3 regions of the Hydrogenophaga sp. FG152 genome follow, and region 1 is predicted to be linked to each of the others. Evidence: riboswitches for the same ligand, from Rfam matches in the RefSeq annotation. Region 1 holds a riboswitch; each other region holds the start of a gene.

Evidence for each region. A riboswitch is a leader RNA that binds a small molecule or an ion and turns the genes downstream of it on or off. The one in region 1 is predicted to bind glycine.
Region 2: another riboswitch for glycine. It lies ahead of ACODTB_RS16310 (penicillin-binding protein 1A); the one in region 1 lies ahead of gcvT (glycine cleavage system aminomethyltransferase GcvT).
Region 3: another riboswitch for glycine. It lies ahead of ACODTB_RS02860 (D-amino acid dehydrogenase); the one in region 1 lies ahead of gcvT (glycine cleavage system aminomethyltransferase GcvT).

Annotation. Positions count from the first base shown of each region.
Region 1 covers NZ_JBMDKH010000008.1:112,962-115,220, forward strand. Annotated here, with positions in the region: gene ACODTB_RS11700 (electron transfer flavoprotein-ubiquinone oxidoreductase) at 1-381, shown strand, start outside; gene ACODTB_RS11705 (hypothetical protein) at 498-1,001, shown strand; glycine riboswitch at 1,033-1,147, shown strand; glycine riboswitch at 1,160-1,264, shown strand; gene gcvT (glycine cleavage system aminomethyltransferase GcvT) at 1,270-2,259, shown strand, end outside.
Region 2 covers NZ_JBMDKH010000013.1:76,289-78,547, reverse strand. Annotated here, with positions in the region: gene ACODTB_RS16310 (penicillin-binding protein 1A) at 1-963, opposite strand, end outside; glycine riboswitch at 1,092-1,181, opposite strand; gene map (type I methionyl aminopeptidase) at 1,211-2,002, opposite strand; gene ACODTB_RS16300 (ParD-like family protein) at 2,002-2,256, opposite strand.
Region 3 covers NZ_JBMDKH010000002.1:13,621-15,879, forward strand. Annotated here, with positions in the region: gene ACODTB_RS02855 (Bug family tripartite tricarboxylate transporter substrate binding protein) at 1-886, shown strand, start outside; glycine riboswitch at 894-988, shown strand; gene ACODTB_RS02860 (D-amino acid dehydrogenase) at 1,154-2,259, shown strand, end outside.

The DNA of each region.
Region 1 (2,259 bases):
GCCGACCACCTCTACCTCAAGCCGGCCGCCGAGTGCGAGCAGATCGTCTACCCCAAGCCCGACGGCAAGCTCACCTTCGACCGCCTGGGCAGCGTCTTCGTCAGCAACACCAACCACGAAGAGCACCAGCCGGCCCACCTCACGCTGAAAGACGCCAGCGTGCCGGTGAAGATCAACCTCGCCAAGTACGCCGGCCCCGAAGCCCGCTACTGCCCGGCCGGCGTGTACGAGTTCGTGAAGAACCCCGACAACACCGACCGCCTGCAGATCAACGCGCAGAACTGCGTGCACTGCAAGACCTGCGACATCAAGGACCCGACGCAGAACATCGTCTGGGTCACGCCCGAAGGCGGCGGCGGTCCGAACTACGCCGGCATGTGAGCGAAATCACCCTTTCCTGAAAAGCCGCCTGCGGGCGGCTTTTTCATGCCCGGTATTCACCGCGCCGTCACATGGGCTGTCCACAGTGCAGGCTCCGTGAACGACGCCGAGATGCCATGCTGAACAAGACCCAGAAGGGCCGCGCCGAGCTGCGCCCCGGGCAACGCCAACTCGCGCAGCGCGAGCGCGCCCTGTTGCTGCTGGCCGATGGCCGCAAACCCGATGCCGAACTGTTCGCCCTGTTCGAGGGCCAGGGGCCCACCCTCGCGGCCGACCTGATCTCGCGCGGCTACCTTGTGGACGAAGCGCCGCCGCCGCTCCTCACACCGGCCAACACCCCGCCCACCGTCTCCGCCGACGCCTTCTCCGGCCCACGCTCGCTCGCCAGCGCGCGCATGTACCTGTTCGACCTGAGCGAGCGCATGTTCGCCCCGCGCGACAAGGCCATGGCCCAGCGCTACCGCGACGCCCTGCGCGCAGCGCGCGACGTGGGCGACATGCTGGCCGTCAGCCGGGCCATGACGGCCGACGTGGAGCGCCTGGCCGGCAGTGAACGCGCCGACGGCATCCGCGAGCGGCTGGCCCGCCTGCTGCCCGAATCGGCCCTGGAAACGCCCTGAAACACCGGCCGGCATGGCGCCGTGCGATACACTCGCCGGGTCAGGAGAGAAGCCGATCCGGTCCCCGGAGAAGGCTCGCCGAAGGCGCAGGCGGCACCGCACACCGGGTGCTCTGAACGCTCAGGCAAAAGGACTGGCAAACACGGGCCGCGAGGCCGGTGTACCCCCCTGGAGAGAGGCCGCTCCTCGAAGCGGCCCACCGAAGGAGCAAGCGCGGCATCGCCCGCGTGAATCTCTCAGGTAAAGCGGACAGTGGGGCAGCGCACGGATGAACCGTGTTTCGCCCCACCGGGGCCTGCCCCCTTGCCTGAAAGCCTTTGCCGTGCCCGCTGCCGCCCCGCTTCTCCAGACCCCGCTGCACAAGCTCCACGTCGAACTGGGCGCCCGCATGGTGCCCTTCGCCGGTTACGACATGCCGGTGCAGTACCCCACCGGTCTCATGGCCGAACACCACCACACCCGCAAGGCCGCCGGCCTGTTCGACGTCTCGCACATGGGCCAGCTGCGCCTGGTCGGGCCCGACGCCCCCGCCGCCTTCGAGACGCTCATGCCGGTGGACGTGATCGATCTCGGCGTGGGCAAGCAGCGCTACGGCCTGCTGCTCAACGACGAGGGCGGCATCATCGACGACCTCATGTTCGTCAACCGCGGGCACGACCTCTTCGTCATCGTCAACGGCGCCTGCAAGGCTGGTGACATCGCGCACATCCAGGCGCGGATCGGCTCGCGCTGCGAGGTCATCCCCCTGCCCGACCGCGCCCTGCTCGCGCTGCAGGGCCCGCTGGCGGTGGACGTGCTGCGGCGCCTCGTGCCCGGCGTCGAAAAACTGGTCTTCATGACCGGTTCGCCCTTCAACTGGCACGGCGCCGACCTCTTCATCACCCGCAGCGGCTACACCGGCGAAGACGGCTTCGAGATCTCCCTGCCCGGCGACCGCGCCGACCAGTTCGTGCGCACCCTGCTGGCCCAGCCTGAAGTGATGCCCATCGGCCTGGGCGCGCGCAACTCGCTGCGCCTCGAAGCCGGCCTGTGCCTCTACGGCAACGACATCGACACCACCACCACCCCGGTGGAAGCCGGGCTCAACTGGGCCATGCAGAAAGTGCGCCGCACCGGCGGCGCGCGCGCGGGGGGCTTCCCCGGCGCGGCGCGCGTGCTCGCGCAGCTCGACGGCAGCGAACCGCTGGCCCGCAAGCGCGTGGGCCTGATCGCCCAGGAATGGGTGCCCGTGCGCGAGAACGTCGAACTGCAGAACACC
Region 2 (2,259 bases), on a different contig from region 1:
GCCGCGCTGGTGTTGTGCATTCAACAGGCCGGCGCGCAAGGCATGGGTGGCGGCGCGCTGCTCGGCCACGCGGATGGTGGTGGTCACATCCAGGCCCCGCGAGTAGGCCTCGTCCCCATAGCGCTCCACCAGCATCTTGCGAACCTGTTCGACCGCGTAGGCCGATGCCGGGTCGGTCGACGGGTGGTTCAGCGCCAGGGTCAAGGGCTCGGCGCGGGCCTGCTCATAGGCCTGCTCATCGAGGTAGCCCAACTCGCGCATGCGCTTGAGAATGTGCTGCTGGCGAACGGTGGCGCGCTCGCGGTTGGCGACCGGGTTGTAGGCGGAGGGCGCCTTGGGCAAGCCGGCCAGCATGGCCGCCTCGGCGACGCTGAGCTGGTCGAGCGTCTTGTCGAAGTAGACCGATGCGGCCGCCGCGAAACCGTAGGCCCGTTCGCCCAGGTAGATCTGGTTCATGTACAGCTCCAGAATCTTGTTCTTGCTGTAGACCGACTCGAGCTTGTAGGCCAGCATGATCTCCATGATCTTGCGCCGGTAGGTCTTCTCCCGGCTCAGGAAGAAGACCCGCGCGACCTGCATGGAGATGGTGCTGCCACCTTGCGCATGCCCACCGGCCACAAGGTTGCCGAGCGCCGCGCGCACGAGGCCCGCGTAGTCCACCGCCCCGTGTTCATGGAACCGCGCATCCTCGATGGCCAGCAAGGCCTGCTGCATGCGCAACGGGATGCGCTCGATCGGCACGAACTCCCGCCGTTCTTCGCCGTACTCGGCGAGCAGGCTGCCGTCCCTGGCGTGGATGCGCATGGGCAGCATCGGTTCGTAGTGGGCCAGGTGACCGACCTCGGGCAGCTGCTGCCACAGGCGGTGCAAGGCATGAGCGGCGCCGAGGGCAACGCCGACGCACAGGCCAAGGGCCAGCGCGGCGAAGAACCGGACCGCGAAGGGGGTTCGAAAGGGGAACATGGGCAAGGCTCGGGTGAAAGCGCCTCTCCCCCTGTCCTTTTACCTGAGAGTTTCGACTGCGTCGGCAGTCTGCCCCTTCGGTGTGCCGGTGCGCGCGCGGTGCGGCTCGGCCTCTCTCCAGTCGGCGAAATGTGTCTGCGGTCCGGTGGCCTGAGCGATCATGGGAGTTTGCGCCTTCGGCGGAGGCGTGACCCGCCTCGCTCTCCCGCAGAGCGTCGCAGTCTATCAGAGGGTCAAAACCCGGGCGTCACACCGGTGCGTGGGCACCCGTGCCACCTGGCCAGGGCGTGAGCACCTCGTGCCCCTCGGGCGTGACGGCCACCATGTGTTCCCACTGGGCGGACAGGGAGCGGTCTTTGGTCACGACGGTCCACCCATCGGCCAGGGTCCGGGTCTCGCGCTGGCCCGCGTTGAGCATGGGTTCGATGGTGAAGACCATCCCCGGCTCCAGCCTGAGCCCCTCGCCGCGCCGGCCATGGTGAAGCACGTTCGGTTCTTCGTGGTAGATCCGGCCAATGCCATGCCCGCAGTACTCGCGCACCACGCTGAAGTGCTCTCGATGGGCGACGGACTGGATGGCATGGCCAATGTCCCCCAGCGTCGCGCCTGGCCTGACCTGCCGGATGCCGGCCAGCAGGGCTTCATAGGTGGTCTCCACCAGACGCCGGGCCAGCACGTTGGGTGTGCCGACGAAGTACATGCGGCTGGTGTCGCCGAACCAGCCATCCTTGTTGACGGCCACATCGATGTTGATGATGTCGCCCTTCTTCAGCAGCTTGTCGGGCGAGGGGATGCCGTGGCAGACCACCTGATTGACGGAGGTGAGGATCGTTTTGGGATACCCGTGGTACCCCAGGTTGGCCGGGGTGGCGCCCTGGACATTCACGATGTGGTCGTGGCAGATCCGGTCCAGCGTCTCCGTGCTGACCCCGGGGACGACGTGGGGCTCGATCATGCCGAGCACCTCCGCGGCCAGCCTGCCGGCGCGCCGCGCCATCTCAATGTCCTCGGCCGACTTGATGGTGATGCCGCGAGCCACTAGCGCTGGCCCGCTGGGGCTGTGCGGGCCTTGCCCGCTGGGGTCGCGGCCGCCACGGTGATGTCCAGGCCCCCCGAGAGCTCCGCCCGCACCAGCAGCTGACAGATCTCCCGGTGGTCCAGCTCCGGGTGAAGCTCGGTCAGCATGCCGACCCGCATCCAGTGTTCGGCCTGCGCATTGATGGACCTGCTCAGCGCACTCCCCGCCACGCGCAGGTTCTCGTGCATCAGGTCCGAAATCTTGACGATCCCCATTCA
Region 3 (2,259 bases), on a different contig from region 1:
GGTGCCGTACCCGGCGGGTGGCTTGTCCGACGTGATTGCCCGCTCCGTCAACAACACACTGGGCAAGCAACTGGGCCAACCGGTGGTGATCGAGAACCTGGGTGGTGCCAGCGGATCGATCGCTGCTCAGAGGGTGCTCAACGGTGCCAGCGACGGCTATCAGTTGTTCCAGGGTTCACCCAACGAACTCATCCTGGCTCCTCTGGCGATCGCATCCATCAAATTCAAGAGTGAGGACTTTCGTCTGGTGCAGATGATCGCCACCGCACAGATCGCCTTCCTGGCCCGCAAGGACCTGCCCGTCAGCAACGTGGACGAGTTCCTGGAGCATGCGCGCAAGTCGGCGCAGCAGGGCCGCCCCCTGACCTATGCAAGTGTCGGCCCGGGCTCCTTCTACCATTTGCTCGGCGAGCACCTGTCCAAAGTCACCGGCATTCCGATGACCCATGTGCCTTACAAAGGTGCGGCACCGGCCGAGCAGGACCTGATGGCCAGCCAGGTGGATTTTTTCCTGGCGCCCTATGGCAAGAAGTACGACGAGATGCACAAGCAGGGCCGCGTCAAAGTGCTGGCCATGCTCAACAACGAGCGACTGGAGAGCGTGAAGAACTACCCGGCCATCAGCGAGAGCAAGCAACTCAAGGATTTCACTTTCAACATCTGGACCGGTTACTTCGTGAAGAAGGACACCCCGGAACCGGTGGTGATCGCGCTGCACAAGGCCATCACCGAAACGCTGGGTGATCCGGGCGTGCACCAGGCACTCGAAGCCAACAGCCAGCTGCTGGCCAAACCCCTGCCACTTGCGGCGGTGGACAAGGCCTATGCCGACGGCATCAGCCAGTTCCGCGCGATTGCCAAGTCCATTCAGCTGCAAGCGCAGTAAGCTCCAACCCTGTCGATCGGGAGAGACTGGCTTGCATGTGAAGCCGGCGCCGAAGGAGCAACCGCCCCGGAAACTCTCAGGCAAAAGGACCGGTCGACACGCATCGCACTCTGAAGAGTGGCCGGGATTCGTCCCCCGGCCCACCGCAGGAGCAAGCCGGCCCACGCGCTGGTGAATCTCTCAGGTCTCAAACAGAGGGGGTCATGGCCCGCACACGGTGTGCGGGCCATGCTTTCCCTGTCTGACGGCTTTGAACGCGAGATTCACATGGCACACCTCATCGTCATCGGCGGCGGCATCACGGGCGTCACCAGCGCCTATGCCCTGGCCCGCCAGGGTCATCAAGTCACCCTCATCGAAAAGCACCGCTACGCGGGCATGGAGACCAGTCATGCCAACGGCGGGCAACTCTCCGCTTCCAATGCCGAGGTCTGGACCCATCCCTCCACCTTGATCAAGGGCCTGAAGTGGATGTTCAAGGCCGACGCCCCCTTGCTGTTGAACCCCAGGCCCAGCTGGCACAAGCTCAGCTGGTTCGCCGAGTTTGCGGCTTCCATGTCCAGGTACCGCGACAACACCGTGGCCACCACGCGCCTGGCCATTGCCGCGCGGGAGCATTTGTTCGGCTGGGCCCAGGACGAGGGCATCGAGTTCGATTTGAAACAGCGCGGCATCCTGCACATCTATCGAAGCCGGGCCAGCTTCGAGCATGCGAGCCAGGTGTCGCGGCTGCTGGCGCAAGGTGGCCTGACCCGTCGGGCCGTCACACCCGATGAAATGCGCGCCATCGAACCCACTCTCAGAGGCGAATTCTTCGGAGGCTGGTACACCGAGAGCGACAGCACGGGCGACATCCACAAGTTCACCCATGGCCTGGGTCTGGCCTGTGCCCGCTTGGGCGTGAAATTCATGACCGCTCAGGCAGTGGCACGCGTGTGGAGCACCGGAAAAAGCGTGCGGGTCCTGCTGGCCAGCGGGGATGAGGTGGATGCGGACGGGGTGGTGATCTGCGCAGGCGTGCGCAGCCGCGCCCTGGGCGCCCAGCTTGGCGACCGGCTCAACGTCTACCCGGTCAAGGGCTACTCCATCACCGTCATGCTCGAAGACGAACAGAGTCAGGCCGCCGCGCCCCAGGTGAGCCTGCTGGACGACGCGACCAAGCTCGTCACCAGCCGCCTGGGGTTGGACCGCTTCCGAGTGGCCGGCACGGCCGAGTTCAACGGTTACAACCTCGACATCCGTGCCGATCGCATCCGGCCGCTGGTCGACTGGGTGAATCAATGCTTCCCGGGCGTCAGCACGCGGCGGGTGGAACCCTGGGCAGGCCTGCGCCCCATGCTGCCCAACATGATGCCGCGCGTAGGCCCGGGCAG